DNA from 3 places in the Kitasatospora sp. NPDC049285 genome. Region 2 is predicted to be linked to each of the others. Evidence: riboswitches for the same ligand, from Rfam matches in the RefSeq annotation. Region 2 holds a riboswitch; each other region holds the start of a gene.
The links. Region 2 has a riboswitch for S-adenosylmethionine ahead of AB0K51_RS25740 (AAA family ATPase). Riboswitches for the same ligand answer to the same signal wherever they lie in the genome.
Positions count from the first base shown of each region.

Region 1: another riboswitch for S-adenosylmethionine. It lies ahead of AB0K51_RS21670 (putative leader peptide); the one in region 2 lies ahead of AB0K51_RS25740 (AAA family ATPase).
Region 3: another riboswitch for S-adenosylmethionine. It lies ahead of thrC (threonine synthase); the one in region 2 lies ahead of AB0K51_RS25740 (AAA family ATPase).

Region 1 covers NZ_JBFAQR010000034.1:40,063-44,535, reverse strand. The annotation lists gene AB0K51_RS21680 (NtaA/DmoA family FMN-dependent monooxygenase) at 1-1,222, opposite strand, end outside; gene AB0K51_RS21675 (LLM class flavin-dependent oxidoreductase) at 1,243-2,466, opposite strand; gene AB0K51_RS21670 (putative leader peptide) at 2,621-2,767, opposite strand; SAM riboswitch class IV at 2,827-2,939, opposite strand; gene AB0K51_RS21665 (FUSC family protein) at 3,149-4,473, shown strand, end outside.
Region 2 covers NZ_JBFAQR010000048.1:47,791-52,263, reverse strand. The annotation lists gene AB0K51_RS25740 (AAA family ATPase) at 1-1,734, opposite strand, end outside; SAM riboswitch class IV at 1,991-2,103, opposite strand; gene AB0K51_RS25735 (glutathione S-transferase C-terminal domain-containing protein) at 2,190-3,005, opposite strand; gene AB0K51_RS25730 (hypothetical protein) at 3,118-3,246, opposite strand; gene AB0K51_RS25725 (protein kinase) at 3,399-4,046, opposite strand; gene AB0K51_RS25720 (PASTA domain-containing protein) at 4,240-4,473, shown strand, end outside.
Region 3 covers NZ_JBFAQR010000035.1:17,504-21,976, forward strand. The annotation lists gene otsB (trehalose-phosphatase) at 1-52, shown strand, start outside; gene AB0K51_RS21845 (trehalose-6-phosphate synthase) at 68-1,534, opposite strand; gene AB0K51_RS21850 (glucosyl-3-phosphoglycerate synthase) at 1,632-2,654, opposite strand; SAM riboswitch class I at 2,794-2,923, shown strand; gene thrC (threonine synthase) at 2,941-4,218, shown strand; gene AB0K51_RS21860 (MoaD/ThiS family protein) at 4,260-4,473, shown strand, end outside.

The sequences.
Region 1 (4,473 bases), on a different contig from region 2:
CCAGGTGCGGCACGAGGATGAACCCGTCGGCCGCGTCGGTCTGCACGAACTCGTCGATCTCGGCGGCCACCCGGGCCGGGCTGCCGACGAAGGTCTGCCGCCCGGTCACCTCGATGACCAGTTCGCGGATGGACAGCCGCTTCGCCTCGGCGAGCGCCCGCCACTCGGCGGCGACCGCGAACGGGTCCCGGTGGGCGCGCACCGCCGCCCGGCCCTGGACGACGGTGTGCTCGCCGGGCAGCGGGTCGACGTCCGGCAGCGGGCCGTCCGGGTCGTAGGCGCTCAGGTCGCGGTTCCAGACCTGCTCCAGCGTGCGGAGGGCGGTCTGCCCGCTGACCTGCTGACGGCGGATCAGCTCGGCCTTCTCCCGGGCGTCGGCGTCGCTGTCGCCGAGCACGAAGGTCACCCCGGGCAGGATCTTCAGATCGTCCCGCTCGCGGCCGTACTTCGCCAGCCGGTCCTTGACGTCGGTGTAGAACGCCCGGCCCGCCTCCAGGGTGCCGTGCCGGGAGAAGATGGCGTCGGCCGCCGACGCGGCGAACTCCCGGCCCTCCTCGGAGTCGCCGGCCTGGAAGACGACGGGGCGCCCCTGCGGGCTGCGCGGCACGTCGAACCGCCCGGAGATGTCGAACTGGCTGACGCGGTGGGCGAACCGGCCCGGGTCCGGCTCGCCCAGGAAGACGCCGGACGCCCGGTCCGCGACGATCTCGTCGCCGCGCCAGGAGTCGAACAGCACCCCGGCCGCGGTGAGGAACTGGCGCGCCCGCTCGTAGCGGTCCTCCTGGGCGAGGAAGCCGCCGCGCCGGAAGTTCTCGCCGGTGAAGGCGTCCCAGGAGGTCACCACGTTCCACGCGGCGCGACCCGCCGACAGGTGGTCCAGCGAGGCGAACTGCCGTGCCACCTCGTACGGTTCGTTGAAGGTGGAGTTGATCGTCCCGGCCAGGCCGAGCCGGTCGGTGACGGCGGCCAGCGCGGCCAGCACGGTGAAGGTGTCGGGCCGCCCGACCACGTCCAGGTCGTAGATCTCGCCGTTCTGCTCGCGCAGCCGCAGGCCCTCGGCGAGGAAGAGGAAGTCGAACCTGGCGCGCTCCGCCGTCCGCGCGAAGTGGACGAAGGAGGAGAAGTCGATCTGGCTGCCGGCCGCCGGATCGCTCCACACGGTGGTGTTGTTGACGCCGGGGAAGTGCGCGGCGAGGTGGATCTGCTTGACGGGCTTGCTCATGGCGGTGCGGTCCTTCCGGCTCAGACGAGGGCGCCGGCGGCGGGCGCGGCGTAGCGGTTGGCGGGGCGGGGCAGGCCGAGCAGCCCGCGCAGGGTCGACGCCTCGTAGGCGGTGCGGAACAGCCCGCGGCGCTGGAGCTCCGGCACCAGGGCGCGGGTGATCTGCTCCAGGTCGTGCGGGAGCGTGCCGGGCCGCAGCCGGAACCCGGTCAGCCCGGCCTGCTGCCACTCCCGCAGCAGGTCGGCGAGGGCGGCGGGCGTGCCGGCGAAGATCCGGGCGTCGCTGCCGTACGCCTCGCCCGCGCGCTCGTCCAGCCGCGCCAGGCGGTCGGCGGCGGCGCCCGGCTCCGGATCGAGGAAGACCACCAGGTCGCCGAAGACGTGCACCGTCTCCTCGGCGCGCCCCGCGGCGGCCTGCGCGGTGCGGATCTCCGCGACGATCGCGCGGGCGTCCGCCGCGTCGGCGGGCGTGACGAACGCCAGGTCCGCCGAGCGGCCGGCCAGCCGGTACGGCTCGCCCCGGTGCGCCAACGCCGCGACGAGCGGCTGGCCCTGCGGCGGACGCGGCGTGATGGAGGGCCCCCGCACGCTGAACCGGCTGCCCTCGAAGTCGATGTAGTGGAGCTTCGCGCGGTCGACGAACCGGCCGCTCGCGACGTCGCGGATCTCCGCGTCGTCCTCCCAGCTGTCCCACAGGCGCCGCAGCACCTCCACGTAGTCCTCCGCCTCGCCGAAGGACTCCCGCAGGGCGGCCAGGCCGGCCGGCGAGTCCAACTCCTCCAGCCGCAGGCCCGGCGCGGGCCGGCGGCCGAAGTGCGCGGCCTCGTCGGAACGCCCGGACACCTTCACCCGGACACCCGCCCGGCCCCCGCTGACGTGGTCGAGCGTCGCGACCGCCTTGGACAGGTGGAACGGCTCGGTGTGGGTGACCACCGCGGTCGGCACCAGCCCGACGTGCCGGGTCAGCGGTGCGACGCGGGAGGCGATCAGCACCGCGTCCAGCCGGCCCCGCACCTGGTCGGTCCGCCGGTCCGGCTCGAACGGGTGGGTGGACTGCAGACTCAACGCGTCCTCGAGGGTGACCAGGTCCAGCAGGCCGCGCTCGGCCTCGGCGACCAGGTCGGCCCAGTACCGGGCGGTGAACAACTCCTCGGTCCTGGCACCGGGTTCGCGCCACGCGGCGGGGTGCCAGCCGGCGCCGTCCAGCGCGACGGCCAGGTGCAGGGGTACGGGGGAATCGGGCATGGCGGGACCGCCTCCGGTTCGGGGGGAAGGGACGTCGAGGGTGCGTCACACCGCGCGCACGGACGCCGGCCACGGGCCGGCGCGGAAGTGGCGGACACGGTGACGCGGGGTCAGACGACAGGCGTAGGGCGGCGCGGGGCCGGGTGACGCGGCGTCAGGCGGCGCGGTACGGCGTGCCGCGACGCGCGACGGCGTGCGGCGTCGCCGGACACAGCGCGGTGGACACGCGCTGCAGATCGATGTGCAGCCGCGCGTACGTCGTGGTGACCCGGCAGCGGGCCTTCACGGTGACGACCGCCATGGGCCTGGACATCTCCCGCACCGCCGCCACCTCCGTCCCGACCGGTTCGCACCGCTTCGAGCTCGCGCTTGCGGCACCGTTCTCGGCACCGCCGGGTCGTCACCTGGAGCACCCCGCCGCGCGGGAGGGTTGCCGGTCAGCAAGCCAGGGCTCGTCGCTGACACTCATGACCTGGCTGCACCGTAACCCGCCACCGGCGTCCGGCACAATCCCGTCGGACACCCACCGGACGGGCCCGCCTGACGGGCCGTCGGCCGGGCCCGGTGGGTGCGACCGGGCGCCGCCGGTAAGCCGACACGGCCCCGTAACGAGGGCGCAGCGGTCCCGTCGCATCGCCCGCCTACTGTGGTGGCCGACGACATCCCCGGCCTCAGGAGGACCGTGCACCGTCCGGCCGCCGCCCCGCCACCCGCCTGGCTCGCCCACGTCACACGCCGTCAGCCGGGCCCGATCCCCTGGGCGGCGATGGCCCGCGGCACGCTCGGCTCCGGGCCGCTGCTCGCGCTCGGCGTCGCCACCGACCGGCACGGCGCGGGCGTGCTCGCCGGACTCGGCGCCATGTTCGCCTCCATCAACGACCGCCCCGGCACCCGGCGCACCGGGCTCCCGCACATCGGGCTGCCCGCGCTGGCCGGCGCCGCCGGGCTGCTGCTCGGCCGCGCCGACGGGTGGCCGGCCGTGGCGCTGCTGGCCGTCGTCGGCCTGGTCTCCGGGGCGATCAGCGTCCGCGGCCCGGTCAGCTCGGCCGCCGCGGTCCAACTGCTGGTGCTCACCGCCGTCGGCGGCGGCATGCCGCTCGCCATGCCGGGTCCGGTGAAGGCGGCCTGCTACCTGGCCGGCGCCGGCTGGATCCTGCTGCTGCGCCTCCTGCACCCGCGGCGCGGCGGGCCCACCGGTCCGCGCCACGGCGAACGCCTGCTGGTGGCCGCCGTGTTCGACGCGCTGGCCGACGCGCTCGACGCCGTCGGCACCCCCGCCGCCGAACCGGCCCGGCGGCGGCTCACCGCGGCCCTCGACCGCGCCGACGAGGCGCTGCGGCTGCGCCTGCTGGTGCGGCTGCGGCACACCGGCGCGGACGACCGGCTCGCGGCCCGCGCCGCCGCCGCGTCCGCCCTGTGCGAGGCCGGCGTCGCCCTGCTGTGGGAGGCCGCACCGCTGCCCGCCCGGATCAGCGTCGGCCCGCGCCGCCTCGCCGCCGCCGTCCGCGACGACGGCCCGCCCGGCCCGCTGCCCGCCCCCGCCCCCGGCACCCCGGCCCGCCTCGCCTTCGACCGGGCGGTCCTGGCCGCGGGCGTCGCCTTCGCCACCCGACCCGGTGCCGGACGGCGCACCGCGCTCCGACTCCGGACGGGCGAGGCGGGGGCGACGGGTGGGCCGGTGCGGCTGCGCGGGTCCCGGGCGAGCGGCCCGGCCGGGCGGGAGTACGGGGTGCGGGTGGCGGCGTGCGTCGCGGCCAGCGCCGCCGTCGCGCACCTGCTGCGCGCGGACCACTGGTACTGGCTGCCCGTCACCGCCGCGTTCCTGGTCAAGCCGGACTACGGGCCGCTGTTCTCACGGACCGTCAACCGCTTCGCCGGCACCGCGCTGGGCGTGCTGCTGCTGGCGGGCGCGACCGCGGCCGGCGGCTGGGTCGCCGGGCACGGGGACGCCGCACGGTGGGTGCCGATCGCCGCCGCGACCCTCGCCGGCGCGCTCACCCCCCTCGC
Region 2 (4,473 bases):
GTTGTCGCGCCCGCCCGGGCGGGCGTCGCGCAGCACGGCCTCGGCCCGGACCACCGCCTGCTCCGGGCCGGTGGTGCCCTGGAGCAGCGCGGTCAGCAGCCGCATCCCGCCGGCCGGGTCGTCCGGCCCGGGTGCGGCGGCCGGCTGCAACGTCGGGTACCAGTACCGCAGCCAGGTGCGCAGGTTCTCGCCCGCGCCGGCGCGCCCGGGTTCGGCCTCGAACCGCTCCAGCTCGGCGAGCCCCTGTTCGGGCCGCCCCTGCCAGAACAGGTGCCGGATCTCCTTGAGCCGCCGCCCGGTTCCGTCCTCGCCGAGCACCTCGGTGCCCGGCAGCGACGGCACGCAGCGGAAGGCCACCGTCTTGGCGTCGGTTCCGACGACCACCGCCGCGGACCCGCCGGTACGCCTCGGCTCCTCCGGGGCGGCGGGCGCGGCGGACCCCTTCGGCGGGGCGCTCGCGAGGTGCACGGCCCGCCCGGCGTCCGGATCGGGCCGGGCCGACCCGTCCGACGCGTGCCCGGTGGACGGCTGCGACGCCGACGGCTGCGGGACGGACGGCTGCGGGACGGCCCACGGGGGACGCCGGTGGCCTTCGGCGACCCGGAGGTGGGTGTCGACGGCGGCCGGTTCGACGCCGGCGTCGCGCAGCAGGCGGGCGGCCCGCTCGTGCAGCGCCGCCTGGTCCTCGGGGCGCATCGCGGCGAGCAGGTCGCCCGCCGCGCTCGGGTGGCGGAAGCCGCCGTCCTGGAACAGCCCGGCGGCGTGCAGCAGGTAGAGCGCCCGCGGGAGGGCCTCGGCGGGCAGCAGCAGCAGGTCGGCGAGGAGCGCGGGGGTGGCGGCCGGGCCGAGGACGGCCACGCCGCGGGCGTAGCGCAGCGCCAGCGGGTCGATGCGGTGCAGGCAGTGCATCAGGCCGCGGCGGTAGCCCTCGCCGACGGCGAGCTCGGCCGGTGCTCCGGCTCGCTGGTGGTCGTCCATCAGGGCGTGCAGCAGCAGCGGGTTGCCGCCGGTGAGGCGGTGCGCATCGTCGGCGGCGGCTGCGGCGGGCCCGAAGCGGTCGCGGAACAGGGCGGCGGTCGGGCCGGGCGGCAGGACGTCCAGCCGGACCTGCCGGTAGTGCGGCTGCCGGGCGAGTTCGACCTCGAAGAACGGGTTCGGGGGCGTCATGGTCTCGCGCGAGCTGAGGACGGTCAGGACACCGGCGCTGCGGGTGCGGCGGACCAGGTAGAGCAGGAACTCCAGCGACTGCGGGTCGGCGTCCTGCCGGTCGTCGACCGCGATCACCACGGGGGCGCGCTCGGTGAGGCCGCGGACCAGGCCGAACAGGCCCTCCAGGGTGAGCTGGCCGAGTCGGCGCTGCAGTCCGTCGGCGGGCTGGTGGCGGCGGGCCGCCTCCGCGGTGCCCTGGGCGAGGAGGATCTCGGCGGCGGCGGCCTCCTGCGGGTCGAGCGGCGCGCTCTGCAGCAGTTGCCGGGCCAGGCCCAGCGGGAAGTCGTGCTCCAGCGGCGATCCGGTGCCCAGCAGCACGGTGGCGCCGCGGTCGGCGGCCACGTCGGCGAAGGCGTAGAGGAGTTCGCTGCGGCCGCTGCCCACCGATCCGTGCAGCGCGATGACGGACCCGGTGCCCGTCTCGCACCGGTGGAGCGCTTCGGACAGCTGCCGGTACTCGGCCTCCCGGCCGGCCGGCAGTGCTCGCGGAAGGTCACGCGCGGTCCGCGTGGGGACGATGGACATCCGTACTCCTGAAACAGGGCGCGCGGAAGTTCGGCCGGACGGCGCGCCTCCTCACGCGGAGTTCGTGATCGGGAATCGTCTGGCCGGCCGGGGCCCGAGGTCAGGGCCGCCGGCCGGCCGCCGTCAGCGACAGAGGGAGCTGGCCCGCCGGAGCAGGTCGATGTCGAGCCGCGCCACCAGCCGAAGGTCGGCGGAGCGACGCCCGGCTACCCCCTGGCTCACGGCCTTCTCCATCCCCGCCCGATCCGGGCAAACCGTCCTGCGCTTGCGGCACGATGCCGTGCCGCCTGGCTTATCCCCGGGGCACCCCACCGCAGTGTGGGGGTTGCCGGTCAGTCGGCCGGGGCCTTGGGACTGACACTCTTCGCCGGTGGTGATTCTAGGAACGCCGTTCTGAAGGCGTCAATCGGATCCGGCGTCGTCTGCGTCACCCCGCCGCGCGTGCTGATGCCCAGTCAACCCGCCAGCCGGACCGGCACGTCGGCGTCCGCGGTGCGGTGCGGCGCCGGGTCGGGCAGCGCCGCGGGCGGGTCGACGTGGCGGGCGAAGGCGGGGTGGGCGGCCAGTCCGCGGGTGTAGCCCCAGGTACGGGGGTGGTCGGCGACCTGCTGCGCGGCGGCGCTCCCGAGGCCGCGGAGGTGGACGGTGTCCAGCTGGTGCAAGGCTGCCCAGAGCCGGACGTCGGCCAGGGTGAGCGGCCCGTCGAGCAGCCCGCGGCCCTCGGCCAGCCGGCGTTCGACCGTGTCCAGACTGTGCAACAGGGTGCGCAGCGCCGCCGCGCGGACGGCCGGGTCGGCGGCGGTGGCGGCCTGCCCGGCGGCCGACTCGATGCCCCGGGCGGACAGCCGGTCGATCGCGGCGACGGCGGTCTCTGTGCCGGCCGGCAGCAGGTCGGCGCCGGTCCGGTCGAAGCGGCGCGCCAGGTCGCAGGCGATGGCGTACGGGTCGGTGCTGACGATGCGTCCGGTCCAGCCGTCGCTGAGCGCCGGGGGTCGGGCCGGTCCGGGGTGCCGGTGCGCGCCGGCCTCGTACAGCGGCCGCAGCGCGCGGTAGCCGCCGTCGGGGGCGTCGGGCAGGTCCGGGAGGATGTCGGTGGGGAGGATCTCGTCGAGGCCGAGCAGGGCGTGGGTGACGGCGAGCCACCGACAGGGCGGGTCGGTGCGCACCAGGTGGAGCCGGTAGCGGTGCGGGACGGCGGGGTAGCCGCTGTCGGCGTCGCGGCCGATCCGGCTGCGGAAGGCGGGCACGGCGGAGGGGAACGGCACGGGCATGTGGGTCTCCCGGACAGGGCTGCGCGGGCACGCGGACGGGGCGTGCCGCGGCGGGGCGGGGCAGGGTTGGGTGAAGGGAACTCGACGTGGACGGGCCGGAGCTGACGATGCGTCAGTCGCGGGGCGGCCGTGCCATGCTGCTGCAGACCCGCAGCAGGTCGATGTGCAGTCGGCAGGTCAGCACGGGGAGCAGGCGGACGGCGTGCGCCACGCCCTCGACGAACCGCTCCGTGTGCCGCACGTGACCCCCGAAGGTGCTTGGATTCCCGCCCGGAGTGTCACCCCGGCCCGGCCCGCCGTCAAGAGCCCGCGCCGCACCCGCCGCCGCATCGAGACCTGACTCCCTTCAGCGGCAGGCCACTTGACGGTCCCTCGAAACCTCGAGCGGTCGGCTCATCCGGACGGCGGCACGTACCACTGCTGGGAGGTGTTGCCCGGGGTGCAGGTCTGCATGGTGGCGGGCTTCCCGGTGCCGTTGTCGGTGAGGCACTGCCGGCCCATGTAGTTGCTGGTGGTGATCTTCGTGCCGGCCGACGCCGCGGCGATGCCGAAGTCGGTGACCGTCAGCCCGCCGTCGCGGCGCAGCATCAGGTTCGACGGCTTCAGGTCGCGGTGGACGATGTCCTGCAGGTGCGCGGCGTTCAGCGCGTCGAGCGCCTCCGCGAGCAGCCCGAGCGCCCGGGCGGGAACCAGCGGGCCCTCCGCGGCCAGCACCTGGTGCAGCGGCCGGCCGTCGATGAACTCCATGACGATGTACGCCGGTTGGTCGGCGCGGTCGGCGTCGGCGGCGCTCTCGTCGGGCTCGGAGTAGTCGAAGACGCGCACGATTCCGGGGTGCTTGAGGGTGGCCAGCACGCGCGCCTCGCGCCGGAACCGCTCGGTGAAGCTGTGCTCGGCCGGCAGGCCCGGCTGCATGATCTTCACCGCGACCTGGCGCTTCAGCACGCCGTCCTCGGCGCGCCAGACCTCGCCCGTGCCGCCGCTGCCCACCCGCTCGGCGAGCGTGTAGCGCCCGCCGAGCACGGTCCCCCGACCACGCATCCCGCCCCCTCAGCACTGACCTGTCCCCGACAGGCCGTCAACTCGCGGGCCAGTCTGCCAGATCACGAACCGCCCGCCCCCGTCCGCGGGCACCACCGGGCACTCGGTCACAGTCCGGCCACACCTCGCACACCACTCCCCCACCGCCACTACGGTCCCAACCACCTGACCCCCAGCCCCAGGGACGTCGAACGTGCACCGAGCCACCCTCGCCACCACCCTGCTCCTGGCCGCCGCGGCGCTGACCGCCTGCGAGCCGACCACCACCGCCACCGGGACGCCCCCGCCCGCGGCTCCCCCCACCCCCGCCGCCTCCGCCGCCTCCCCCTCGCCCGCCGGCGTCGGGGCCACCCGCACCGCCGAGTTGCAGAACTTCACCGGCCTGGGCCTGCAGTCCGCCCAGGACAAGGCCCAGGCCGCCGGGTTC
Region 3 (4,473 bases), on a different contig from region 2:
GCCGGCGGGGGTGGTGGACGTGCTCAGCGCTGTCGCGGAACTGCTGCGGTAGCGCTTGGGGTGCTGCTCAGAGTGCGTTCAGCTGGTCGAGGAACCACTGCTGGGGCGGCAGCGCCGTCGCCGCCGCGGCCAGGCGCTTGGTGCGTTCGGCGCGTTCCGCGAGGGGCATGGTGAGGGCCTCGGCGAGGGCGTCGGCGGTGGCGATGACGTCGTAGGGGTTGACGGTGATCGCGTCGTCGGCGAGTTCCGCGTAGGCGCCGGCCTCCCGGGAGAGGACCAGGGCGCAGCCGTCGTCGGAGACCACGGGGACCTCCTTGGCGACCAGGTTCATGCCGTCGCGGATCGGGTTGACCAGGGCCACGTCGGCGATCCGGTAGGCGGCCAGCGAGCGCGGGAAGTCGTCGTTGACGTGCAGGATGAGCGGCTGCCACTCGGTGGTGCCGAACTCGTCGTTGATCTCCTGGGCGACCCGCTGCACCGCGGCGGTGTACTCGCGGTACTCGGGCAGGTCGTGCCGCGAGGGGTAGGCGAAGGCGATGTGCACCACCCGGCCCTGCCACTCGGGGCGGGTGCGCAGCAGGTGCCGGTAGGCGAGCAGGCCGCGGACGATGTTCTTGCTGAGCTCGGTGCGGTCGACCCGGACGATGGTGCGGCGGTCGCCGACCGCCTCGCGCAGGGCGGCGAGCCGGGCGTCCACGTCGGGCCGGTGGGCGCGCTCGCGCAGGAAGTCGGCGTCGGCGCCGAGGCCGTGGACGCCGAGCCGGGTGGTGCGGCCGTGGTAGGTGACGGCCAGCGCCTCGCGGTCCACGCTCGCGCCGAGGACGGCCTCGCAGCAGTCGGCGAAGGCGAGCGCCCAGCGGCGGGTGAGGAAGCCGGCCCGGTCGGCGCCGAGGATGCCCGCCAGGACGGCGGCGGCGACGTCGTCGGGGAGCATCCGGTAGTACTCGGGCGGGGCCCAGGGGGTGTGCGAGAAGTGGCCGATCCGCAGGTCGGGTCGGAGCTCGCGGAGCAGCGCGGGGGCCAGCGAGAGGTGGTAGTCCTGCACCAGGACGGCCGCGCCGGGGGCGGCCTCGGCGGCCAGCGCCTCGGCGAAGGCGGTGTTGTAGGCCCGGTAGGAGTCCCATTCGCGGCGGAACCGGTCGTCGAAGGACGGGCTGGTCGGGGTGTCGTACAGCAGGTGGTGGACGAACCACAGGGTGGAGTTGGCGACGCCGTTGTAGGCGCGGGCGAAGGTGCCGGGGTCGATGTCCAGCATCCGGACGGCCTGTCCGCCGACGTCGTGTCCGGCCAGGTCGAGGCGGCCGTCGGGGGCCTGCCGGGCGGCGGTGCGGTCGGCTTCGGAGAGCGCGGCGCAGACCCAGACCGCGGACGGGTCGTCGATCGCGGACAGCCCGGAGACCAGGCCGCCACCGCCTCTGCGGAGGGTCAGCGTGCCGTCGTCCCCGCTGCTGAAGGACACCGGACCGCGGTTGGAGGCCACCAGGATCGGGGCGGCTCCGGACTGCGTGGGGCGTTCGGACGCGTGATCGGCCATACAGCCAACCTTGCCGTGCGACCCCGTGACCAAACCACTCGGCACGACGGGCGGGGGTGAACAGTCGGGGGCGGACCCGGCGCCGCGGGTCCGGCGTTCAGCGGTCCCGGTACTCCGGGATGGCGGTCATCGGGGGCCGTTCGGTGGCCGGGACGGGATGGGTGGTGGGGGCGAAGCCGGTGGCGGTGCGGGTGTACTGGGTGAGCAGGGGGCGGAGCAGGTCCGGATCGGCCTTGAGGCGGTGGGTGCGGTCGAGGCGTTCCAGCGCGGTGCGGTAGATGGTGGCGGCCATCCGGCCGAGGGCCTGGCCGTCCTGGTGGCGGTGGTGCCGGATGCCGACGTCGACCTGGGCCAGCGCGTCCAGCCCGACCAGCTCCAACGCGTCGACCAGCAGGCCGAGTTCGACGCCGTAGCCGGTCGGGAAGGGCAGCCGCTCCAGCAGCGTGCGGCGGGCCGCGTACTCGCCGCCGAGCGGTTGGACGAAGCCCGCCAGGTGCGGCCAGTGCAGGTTGAGCAGCGGGCGGGCGACCAGTTCGGTGACCCGGCCGCCGCCCGCCGGGACGATCGCGACGCCGCCCGCGGCGGAGCCGCTCATCGACACCTCCAGCGGGCGGTCGTACATGGCCTTGACCAGGTGGATGTCGGGGTCGGTGAGCAGCGGGCCGACGATGCCGGAGACGAAGGCGGGGTCGAACTCGCGCAGGTCGGCGTCGACGAAGCAGACGATCGCGCCGCGGGTGACCATAAGCGAGCGCCACAGCACCTCGCCCTTGCCGGGCTCGGCGGGCAGCCGGGGGAGGATCGCGTCGCGGTGCACCACCCTGGCGCCGGCGGCGGCCGCCGCGGCGGCGGTGCCGTCCACCGAGCCGGAGTCGACCACCAGCAACTCGTCGACCAGCGGCACGCGTTCCATCAGCTCGGTGCGGATCGCGGTGACGATCTCGCCGACCGTGGGCTCCTCGTCCAGCGCGGGCAGCACCACGCTGACGGTTCCGGCCGGCCCGGCGGCGCGCTTGGCGGCGAGGAGCCGGTCGAGCGGCCGGTCGGCCGCGGTCCACGAGCGGCGGCGCAGCCACTCGGCCACCTCCGGCAGTACCCCGGGCACGGGCTGCTCGGCCAAGATCTCGCTCCCTGTCTCGCATCGTCTCGGGTATCGGACGGTGTGGGTCCGCAGTGCGGGCCTTCGGATACAGTCTTCGTACTGCGTTCCGACCTTCGCACGCCGGGGTCGTCCGCAGCGTAAGACCACAACTTCACAGAGCTCATCCAGAGGGACTGAGGGAACGGCCCGTTGAAGTCCCGGCAACCCTCCCGTACGGCCGTTTCGAGGCCGGCGGGACAGGTGCCAATTCCGTCCCGGACGCGACCGCGATCCGGGGAAGATGAGGAGAAAGGGCCTCGCCACCATGGCTTCTGACACTTCCGCACCCACTGTCGACCTCGGCCCCGCCGTCGCGCTGTCCTGTCGCGAGTGCGGCACCCGCTTCCCGCTCGGCCCGAGCTTCGCCTGCCTGGAGTGCTTCGGGCCGCTGGAGATCGCCTACGCCTACGACGGCTACGACGCCGAGGAGCTGCGCAAGCGGATCGAGGCCGGCCCGGCGTCGATCTGGCGCTACGCCCCGCTGCTGCCGGTGCCCGCGGACGTCGCGGACAAGCCCAACCTGAACCCGGGTTGGACCCCGCTGGTCAAGGCCGACAACCTCGGCCGCGAGCTGGGCTTCACCGCGCAGCTGCACATCAAGGACGACTCCGGCAACCCCACCCACTCCTTCAAGGACCGGGTGGTGGCCTGCGCGATCGAGGCCGCCCGGGCCTTCGACTTCACCACGCTGTCCTGCTCCTCCACCGGCAACCTGGCCGGCGCGGTGGGCGCCGCGGCCGCCCGGGCCGGCTTCAAGTCCTGCGTGTTCATCCCGCGCGACCTGGAGCAGGGCAAGGTCGTGATGGCCGGCATCTACGGCGGCGAGCTGGTCGGCATTGAGGGCAACTACGACGACGTGAACCGGTTCTGCTCCGAGCTGATCGGCGACTCGGCCGGCGAGGGCTGGGGCTTCGTCAACGTCAACCTCCGCCCGTACTACGGCGAGGGCTCCAAGACCCTGGCCTTCGAGATCTGCGAGCAGCTCGGCTGGCGGCTGCCCGAGCAGATCGTCATCCCGATCGCCTCCGGCTCCCAGCTCACCAAGATCGACAAGGGCCTGCAGGAGCTGATCAAGCTCGGCCTGGTCGAGGACCGGCCGTACAGGATCTTCGGCGCCCAGGCCGAGGGCTGCTCCCCGGTGTCGGCCGCGTTCAAGGCCGGCCGCGACGTGATCAAGCCGGTCAAGCCGGACACCATCGCCAAGTCGCTGGCGATCGGCAACCCGGCCGACGGCCCGTACGTGCTCGACATCGCCCGCCGCACCGGCGGCGCGGTCGAGGACGTCACCGACGCGCAGGTGGTCGAGGCGATCAAGCTGCTGGCCCGCACCGAGGGCATCTTCGCCGAGACCGCGGGCGGCGTGACCGTCGGCGTGCTGAAGAAGCTGGTCGAGACCGGTCAGCTCGACCCGTCCAAGGAGACCGTCGCGATCAACACCGGCGACGGCCTGAAGACCCTCGACGCGGTCTCCGACGCCGGCATGACCGCCGTGATCCGCCCGACGCTGGAGTCCTTCCGCGCCGCCGGCCTCGCCTCCGCCTGATCCCCCGGCCCATCCCCCCAGCCCCCCGAGGAGCCACCGCCATGAGCGCCACCGTCCGCATCCCGACCATCCTGCGCACCTACACCGGCGGCGCCGCCGAGGTGACCGCCGAGGGCGCCACCCTGGCCGCCGTCATCGCGGACCTGGAGGCCAACCACACCGGCATCTCCGCCCGCATCCTGGACGACACCGGCAAGCTGCGCCGCTTCGTCAACGTCTACGTGAACGACGACGACGTGCGCTTCGCCGAGGGCC